DNA from 2 places in the Amycolatopsis sp. PS_44_ISF1 genome. Region 2 is predicted to be linked to the other one. Evidence: riboswitches for the same ligand, from Rfam matches in the RefSeq annotation. Region 2 holds a riboswitch; the other holds the start of a gene.
What was found. A riboswitch is a leader RNA that binds a small molecule or an ion and turns the genes downstream of it on or off. The one in region 2 is predicted to bind thiamine pyrophosphate.
Positions count from the first base shown of each region.

Region 1: it holds a riboswitch for thiamine pyrophosphate, as region 2 does, so the genes downstream of both, NYF13_RS11375 (thiamine ABC transporter substrate-binding protein) here and thiO (glycine oxidase ThiO) in region 2, are expected to answer to the same signal.

Region 1 covers NZ_JANUXO010000001.1:2,483,326-2,487,732, reverse strand. The annotation lists gene NYF13_RS11380 (iron ABC transporter permease) at 1-1,236, opposite strand, end outside; gene NYF13_RS11375 (thiamine ABC transporter substrate-binding protein) at 1,212-2,267, opposite strand; TPP riboswitch at 2,289-2,401, opposite strand; gene NYF13_RS11370 (4a-hydroxytetrahydrobiopterin dehydratase) at 2,435-2,725, shown strand; gene ychF (redox-regulated ATPase YchF) at 3,237-4,319, opposite strand.
Region 2 covers NZ_JANUXO010000001.1:2,001,224-2,005,630, forward strand. The annotation lists gene NYF13_RS09120 (threonine/serine dehydratase) at 1-452, opposite strand, end outside; gene NYF13_RS09125 (hypothetical protein) at 607-1,419, shown strand; gene thiE (thiamine phosphate synthase) at 1,439-2,104, opposite strand; TPP riboswitch at 2,135-2,240, shown strand; gene thiO (glycine oxidase ThiO) at 2,234-3,310, shown strand; gene thiS (sulfur carrier protein ThiS) at 3,310-3,510, shown strand; gene NYF13_RS09145 (thiazole synthase) at 3,507-4,274, shown strand.

The sequences.
Region 1 (4,407 bases), 480 kb from region 2:
GAGCATCGGCGACGTCCGCAGGTCGCCGGGCAGGGCGTCGAGCGTGATGAGGTAACCGAAGCCGACCGTCACGGCGGAAACGCCCAGGGGCAGCATCAGCGCGGCGTCCAGGGTCTCGCCCACACCGCGGGCGAGTCGGCCGGGCGCGCGGCGCAGCGCGACCAGCACCACGCTGGCGAGCACGCCGACGGCCAGCGCGAGCAGAGTGGCGTCGGTGGCCGCGGCCAGTGAGTTCCGTGCCGCCGTCCACCCGGAGACCTGCAACGCGTCGTTCGCGCCGGTACCGGACAGCGCGCGGTACCCGGCGAAGCTCCAGCCCTCCGCGCCGGAGACCGACTCGGCCAGCAGGGCGGCGATCGGGGTCATCAGCAGCGCCAGCACCACCGCCGCGGCACCGACCGTCCACCACTCGCCGCCGCGCGGCCGGCGGGCCGTGGCCAGCGCGGACCGCAGCCGGACGGCGTTCTCCCGCCGCTTCCGCGCCACCGCGCCGAGGACCAGCGCCGCCAGCACGGCCGCGAACTGGACCAGCGAGAGCGCCGCCGCGCCCGAGAGGTCGAGCAGGTCGACCGTGCGCAGGTAGATCTCGGTCTCGAGGGTGCGGTACCGGCCGCCGCCGAGGATCAGGACCACGCCGAAACTGGTGGCGCAGAACAGGAACACCACCGCGGCGGCCGACGCGACGGCCGGGCCGAGCGCGGGCAGCGTCACCGTGCGGAAAGCCCGCCACGGCGACGCGCCCAACGCCCGGGCCGCTTCCGTCGCCCGCGGGTCGAGGTGCGACCACAGCCCGGACACGGTCCGCGCGACCACGGCGACGTTGAAGAAGGCGTTGGCCAGTACCAGCGGCAGCACGCCACCGTCCGGCCAGATCGCGCGGAAGGCGAGGCCGACCACGACCGTCGGCAGCACGAAGGGCACCAGCACCAGCGTGCGCGCGAGCCCGACGCCGGGCAGCCGCACGCGGGCGAGCAGGTACGCCACCGGCAACCCGGCCAGCACCGCGACGACCGTCGACGCCGCCGCGCTGGCCAGGGTGAACCCGGCGAGCTGCCAGGTCCGCGCGTCACCGAGCACGGTGCCGACGCCGCCCGCGGAGAACCCGCGGCCGACGATCGCCACCACCGGCCAGGCGAAGAACACCACCAGGAACGCGACGGGCCCCAGCCCGAGCAGCACGAGCCCGGCGGTGCGGAACGTGCGCGCCGGGGTCAGGCCCCCATGAGCGAGCGCCATGCACCGATCCACTTCTCGCGGCCGGCCTGCACCTGCTCGGCGGGCAACGTGGCCGGCGTCGTCGGCAGCGGCGCCACCTGCGCCCAGCCCGCAGGCAGAGCGACCCCCTCACGCGCCGGGTAGACGTACATGTTGGCCGCCACCGTGGCCTGGAACTGCTGGGAGAGCAGGAAATCGACCACCTTCTGCGCTTGCGGGGCCTGCTTGCTGCCGCTCAGCACGCCCGCGTACTCGACCTGGCGGTAGCAGGTGTCGAGCAGCGCCTTGGTGCGCGCTTTGCCGTCGCCGCCCACCTCGGCGGCGGGCGAGGACGCGTACGAGACCACGATGGGCCGCGGGCCCTTGCCCGAGGAGCCGGAGAAGTCCTTGGTGTAGGCCTCTTCCCAGCCACTGTCGACCTTGAGGCCGTTGGCCTTCAGCTTCGTCCAGTACTCCGGCCAGCCCTGCTCGCCGAACTTCGCGACGGTGCCCAGCAGGAAGGCCAGCCCGGGCGACGCGGTGGCCGGGTCCTCGGCCACGGTCAGGTCCTTGTACTTCGGATCAGCCAGGTCTTCGTAGGTCTTCGGCTCAGGCAGACCCCGCCCGGCGAAGTAGCCGGAGTCGACGTTCACGCAGACGTCGCCGAGGTCCACGGCGGAAAGCCGGTGCTCGGGATCCACGGCGTAGCGCTGCGAACCGCGGTCGGCCTCCGGGCTGGTGTAGGTCTGGAAGACGCCCTCACCGAGCGCCCGCGAGGCGAACGTCGAATCGACGCCGTAGGCCACGTCGCCGATCGGGTTGGCCTTCGTGAGCACCAGCTTGTTGGTGAGCTCCCCGGCGTCGCCGTACTTGACGACCTTCAGCTTGAGGCCGGCCCGGCGCTGGAACGCGTCGAGCACGTCCTGCGGCGCGACGAACGAGTTGTGCGTGACGAGCGTGACCTCGGGGGTCGCCTGGGCGTCGCCGCCGGAGCCACTGGACAACGAGCAGGCACTCGCCAGCACGGCGACCGTGGCCACCACCGGCGCGGTGCGTGCGGTCCGCGGGTTCATCTGCCCTCCTGCACTGGCCGACGGCAGGAGAACGGGCCTCCCTGCGCCGGCATGATCCGGATCCAGGTGCGAACGGTCGCGGGTCTCGGGCCCCGCCTCTCAGCCCGGCGTACCGGACTCCCGTGGCAACCGTGCAGCGTAGCCGAGACAGGGCCACCATGGGTCGGATGGCAGAGATCTTGGACGGCCCGCGGGCCGACGCGGCCCTGACCGAACTGACGGACTGGCACCGCACGGACGTGACCATCGCCCGCACGGTGTCACTGGCCAGCTTCCCCGAAGCGATCGCCGTGGTGGACCGCGTCGCCGTGCTGGCCGAGGCCGCCGACCACCACCCGGACATCGACATCCGCTGGCGCACGCTCACCTTCCGGCTCAGCACCCACTCCGAAGGGGCCCTGACGACGAAGGACTTCGCACTGGCGCGCCAGATCGACGAGGTGATCGCAGCCCTCTGACCTGGTGTGATCTCCGATACGACGGCACCACGAACGGCTCCCCGGCGCGTCTCCCCCACGAAGCTTCACCGACGCAGGGAGGACAACGGGATGACTCAGGCAATCGTGGTGGGAGCCATCTCCTTCGGCCTGATGGTCACGGCCGCGGGCGGTGTGCTCTGGCACACCGTGCGTAACCGGCGTGATCTCGGCCACAGGCAGTAACACCGTTCATGATCGAGGCGCTAATCCAGCGGAACACGCCGGCCCTCGCCCCGCTAGGACACCTCATGAACAACGCGTCCGCCGCCCTCACCAGCACCCAGCGCGCGTGGGTGACCACGTTCGCCACGGCCGTCACCCTGCTCTCCGTCCTGGTGCTCGGCCTGCTCGGCTGAGCCTCACGCACCCCTGGCCGGTCCGGTCCCTGCCGGACCGGCCATAGCGCTCCGCTCGACCTGAGCGATGGCGCGGTCAGCAGGTCGCTCGTGCTCTTGAGCCTGCTCTTCGCCGAATTTCGGGGCCAGGTCGGCTACACGTTGAACCGGAACTCGACCACGTCGCCGTCCGCCATCAGGTAGTCCTTGCCTTCCATGCGCACCTTGCCCGCGGCCCGCGCGACGGACATCGAGCCCGCCTCCATCAGGTCCGCGTACGAAACGATCTCCGCCTTGATGAAGCCGCGCTCGAAGTCCGTGTGGATGACGCCGGCGGCCTGGGGGGCGGTGGCGCCCTGGGGAATCGTCCAGGCGCGGGATTCCTTCGGGCCGGCCGTGAGGTAGGTCTGCAGGCCCAGGGTGTGGAAGCCCGCGCGGGCGAGGGCGTGCAGGCCCGGCTCGAGCTGGCCCACGGACTCCAGCAGCTCGCGGACGGACTCCTCGTCGTCCAGCTCCAGCAGCTCCGCTTCGACCTTCGCATCGAGGAACACCGCGTCGGCCGGGGCGACGAGCTTGGTCAGCTCCTCGCGGCGGGCCTCGTCGGTCAGGATCGATTCGTCCGCGTTGAAGACGTACAGGAAGGGCTTGGTGGTCAGCAGGCTCAGCTCCCGCAGCGCCTCGAAGTCCACCTCCTTCTGCGCCTGGAACAGGGTGCGCCCGGCGTCGAGGAGCTCTTTCGCCTTCTGCGCGTTGTCCAGCGCCGCCTTGTTCTCCTTCTTCGTCCGGGCTTCCTTCTCCAGCCGCGGCAGCGCCTTGTCCAGGGTCTGCAGGTCGGCGAGGATCAGCTCGGTGTTGATCGTCTCGATGTCACTGGACGGGTCGATCCGGCCGTCCACGTGGATCACGTCCGGATCGTCGAACACCCGGATGACCTGGCAGATCGCGTTGGCCTCGCGGATGTTGGCCAGGAACTTGTTGCCCAGCCCGGCCCCCTCGGAGGCACCCTTCACGATGCCCGCGATGTCCACAAAGGACACCACGGCCGGCACCGTCTTCTCCGAGTCGTACAGCTTCGCCAGCTCGTCCAGCCGCGGGTCCGGCAGCGGCACCACGCCGACGTTGGGCTCGATCGTCGCGAACGGGTAGTTCGCCGCGAGCACGTCGTTGCGGGTCAGCGCGTTGAACAGGGTGGACTTGCCGACGTTGGGCAGGCCGACGATACCGAGGGTCAGACTCACGACCGGTAAGTCTACGGGTCCCGCCCCCGGCCGGGCCGACCCGGTGACGCGCGGTCGGGTTTCCCATCCGCCCGGCCCTCATCCGGCC
Region 2 (4,407 bases):
TGCCCGGCGATCACGTCGCGGTGGTCGAACGGCGGGATCAGGGTGAGTCCGCGCGCCTCGGCGATGGCGTGGGCGGCGCTCTCCCGCTCGGCGATGGGCACCTCGACCACCTCGGCGCCCCAGCCGAGGGTGGCTTCCACCTTGATCCGCGGGGTCACGTCCGGCACCACGATCACGGCCGGGATCCCGAAGGACTGCGCCGAGCAGGCCACCGCCTGCGCGTGGTTGCCGCTGGAGTAGGCGACGACGCCGCGCCGGCGCTCGGCCTCGTCCAGCGCGGCGATCGCGTTGTGCGCACCGCGGATCTTGAACGCGCCGACCGGCTGGAGGCTCTCGGGTTTCACCCACAGCTCACCGGAAACCCAGGACTGGCGGAGCAAGGGCGTGCGCACGGCGGTGCCGGCGACCCGCTGGGCCGCCGCTTCGATTTCGGGGATCGTCACGAGTTGCATGTGGTGATTATGTCAGGGGATGGTGAGCTTTAGACCGTCCACTATGGATAGTCAACGTGGCGTCGCTCACCTCTGGGCAACGAAGGGAGTGCTCCGGACGACTTACTCGTTGGAACCGGTAAGGAAAAATGGGCGGGACAAGCAGATCGGAATCATGAGCGAGGAGCAAGAGAAAACGTCCGGGACGGAGACGAAGAAGGGGCTGCGGCTGACGCCGGTGCTCGCCGCCGCGCTGGCCGCGGTGACGGCGGCCCTGCTCGGATCGACCCTCGGCGTGGCCGGGACCGTGGTCGGCGCCGGGGTGGCCAGCATCGTCACCACGGTCGGCAGCGAGCTGTACCTGCGCTCGCTGCAGCGCACGCGCGACGCCGCGCTGAAGGCGCGCTCCGTGCTGGCCACGGCCGGGCAGCGGCGCGCGACCGGCGTCGGCGGGCTGGAGCCGGTGGAAGACCCGGCCCAGCTGCCGACCCAGTACCTGTCGACCCGCGTTCCCGATCCGTCCGAGATGCCGACGGTGCGGCTCCCCAAGCCCTCCGGGCCGGAGGAGACCGAGCCGGAGGCGGGCGGCTCACTGGCCGAGCGGCTCCGGAAGCTGCGCTGGCCCCTGGTCATCGGCACCAGCGTGATCGCCACGGCCGTCGCGATCGTCTTCATGCTCAGCCTGGAGGGCGTCACGGGGGGCCGGGCCGGGGCGAACTTCTACCACGACCCGGGCACCAGCCAGCAGCAGAAGCAGGACGACCGCACCCCGGACACGACGCAGAACACCGCGCCGCCGCGTGAGACCTCGTCCGGCGAGCCGACGTCTTCAGCGGAGCCGACCTCTTCGTCCACGCCCACGAGCCGGCCGTCGTCGGACAGCGAACCGTCGACCAGTTCGACGCCGAGCACCGGCAGCTCCCAGTCGCCGACCCAACGGAGCCAGCCCACTTCGCCGGGCGGCCAGCCGACGAAGGCCAATCCCTGACGGTTTCGGCCCTGACGGTTCAGCCCAGGCGGCGCTTCAACGCCTGGGCGGCCGCCTTCGGGTCTTCGGCCCCGGTGATCGCGCGGACCACCACGATCCGCGTGGCGCCGGCGTCGAGGACCTCGGGCAGCCGGTCGGAGTCGATCCCGCCGATGGCGAACCACGGCCGCCGCGGCCCGTCCGCCGCGGTCGCGCGCACCAGGTCGAGGCCGGGGGCGAAGCGGCCGGGCTTGGTCGGCGTCGGCCAGCACGGACCGGTGCAGAAGTAGTCCACGCCGTCCTCGGCGGCGGCCGCGCGAGCCTGCTCGACCGAGTGCGTCGAGCGGCCGATGACCACCTCTTCGCCCAGGATCCGGCGCGCGAGCGGCACCGGGATGTCGTCCTGGCCCAGGTGGAACACGTCGGCCTCGACGGCCAGCGCGACGTCGGCGCGGTCGTTCACCGACAGCAGCGCGCCATGGCGCCGGCAGGCTTCGGCGAGCACTTCCAGCGCCGCGATCTCCTGCTTGGCTTCGAGCGGCGCGCCGTCCGTCTTGTCGCGAAGCTGGACGACGTCGACGCCGCCGGCGAGCGCGGCGTCGACGAACTCGGCCAGGTCGCCGCGGGACGAGCGGGCGTCGGTGCACAGGTACAGGCGGGCTTCGGCCAGACGGGCGCGGATCCGGTCTCCGGTCAGGGCGGGCATGGCGGCGACGTTACCCGCGCGCTACGGTGGAGCCGTCCGCACGGGAGCCCGGGCACGGGCTGAGAGGGAGCTGAGCGCTCCGACCGTGGAACCTGATCCGGGTCATGCCGGCGCAGGGAGCGTGATCCCTTGAGCGAGAACCTGACCGTCGTCGGCGGCGGCGTGATCGGGCTGTCCGCGGCCTGGCGGGCGGCCCGGCGCGGCCACCGGGTCACGGTCTTCGACCCCGAACCCGCGCGCGGCGGGGCGTCCTGGCTGGCCGGTGGCATGCTGGCGCCGGTGACCGAGGCGTGGCCCGGTGAAGAGCACGTGCTGAGCCTCGGCGAGCAGTCGTTGCGGCGCTGGCCCGAGTTCGCCCGCGAGCTGGCCGCCGAGGGCACCGATCCGGGCCTGGCCGCGCACGGGACGCTGGTGGTCGCGTTCGACCGCGCCGACGCCGGGCACCTGGACATCCTGGCCGGCTACCTGCGCTCGCTGGGCCGCGACGTCGAGCGGCTGACCGGGCGCGAGGCGCGGCGGCGGGCGCCGGGGATCGGCGCCGTCCGCGGCGGCCTGCACGTGCCGGGTGACCTGGCCGTGGACAACCGCGCCCTGCTCACCGCCCTGCTCGACGCGTGCGTCCGGCGGGGGGTGGAGTTCCGCCGGTCCCGCGTGGACCACCTCGACGGTCTCGGGCCCGTGGTGCTGGCCGCCGGGGCCTGGACCGGGCGGCTGCACCCGCGGCTGGCGGAGGCGGTCCGGCCGTTGAAGGGCGAGATCCTGCGGCTGCGCCCGCGCCGGGACTGCCTGCCGCCCCCGCCCTGCACCGTGCGCGCGGTGGTCGAGGGGCGGCCGATCTACCTGGTCCCGCGCGCCGACGGCGAACTGGTGCTGGGCGCGACGCAGTACGAAGCGGGCTTCGACCGGGCCGTGACCGCCCGTGGGGTCCGTGAGCTGCTGGAGGGCGCGGAACGGATCCTGCCCGGCATCACCGAGTACGAGCTGGTCGAGATCGCGGCCGGGCTGCGGGCCGGGAGCCACGACGCGCTGCCGTACGTCGGGGAGCTGTCCGACGGGGTCTTCGCCGCGACCGGGCACCACCGCAACGGGCTGTTGATGGCGCCGGTGACCGCGGACGCCGTGGTCGCGTGGCTGGACGGGCAGCCGCCGCCGGAGGCGATCCGAGTGGCCACCCCCGCCCGTTTGCCGGACAAGGAGCGAGTCTGATGGAGATCGAGGTCAACGGGAGCCGGTGCGAGTTCCCGGACGGCGCCACGGTGGCCGACGTGCTCGACGCGCGGGGGATCGCGCGCCCGGGCGTGGCCGTCGCGGTGAACGGCGAGGTCGTCCCGCGCGGGGCGTGGCCGGGCTCGGTGGTGCCGAAGGGCGCGAGCGTCGACGTGCTGACCGCGGTGCAGGGGGGATGAGCGTGGCGGACGGGGACCAGCTCGTCATCGGCGAGCACAAGCTCTCTTCCCGGCTGATCATCGGCACCGGGGGCGCGGCCAACCTCGCGGTGCTGGAGCGCGCGCTGCTCGCTTCCGGCACCGAGCTGACGACGGTCGCGATGCGCAAGGCGGACACCGGTGGCGGCTCCGGGGTGCTGGCCCTGCTCCGCCGCCTGGGCATCGGCCTGCTGCCGAACACCGCGGGCTGCCGGACGGCGGCGGAAGCGGTGCTGACCGCGCGGCTGGCGCGCGAGGCGCTGGAGACCGACCTGGTGAAACTGGAGGTGCACGCCGACGACCGCACCCTGCTGCCCGACCCGATCGAGACGTTGGACGCGGCGGAACAGCTGGTCGCGGACGGGTTCACGGTGCTCGTGTACACCAACGACGACCCGGTGCTCGCGCTGCGCCTGGAGGAGGCGGGCTGCGCTGCGGTGATGCCGCTGGGCGCCCCGATCGGCACGGCCCTGGGCATCCGGAACCCGCACAACATCGAGCTGATCGTCTCGCGCGCGTCGGTGCCGGTGGTGCTGGACGCGGGGATCGGGACGGCCTCCGACGCCGCGCTGGCCATGGAGCTGGGCTGTGACGCGGTGTTGCTGTCGACCGCGGTGACTCGCGCGACGGATCCGGAGCGGATGGCCGCGGCGATGCGCTCGGCCGTGGTGGCGGGGCGGCTGGCCCGGGAGGCGGGCCGGGTGCCGCAGCGGTTCTGGGCCCGGGCTTCCAGCCCGGACCGGTGAGGGCTCGCCCACCCGGGGCCGGGCGGGAACGGGAAGCCGGGGGGTGCGTCCGGGCCGCGTCGGTGGACCGCGGTGGTGATTTTGTCCGCGTTTAACGCGGAGCGAGCACGGTCAGGCCGTATGGTTGACGGCA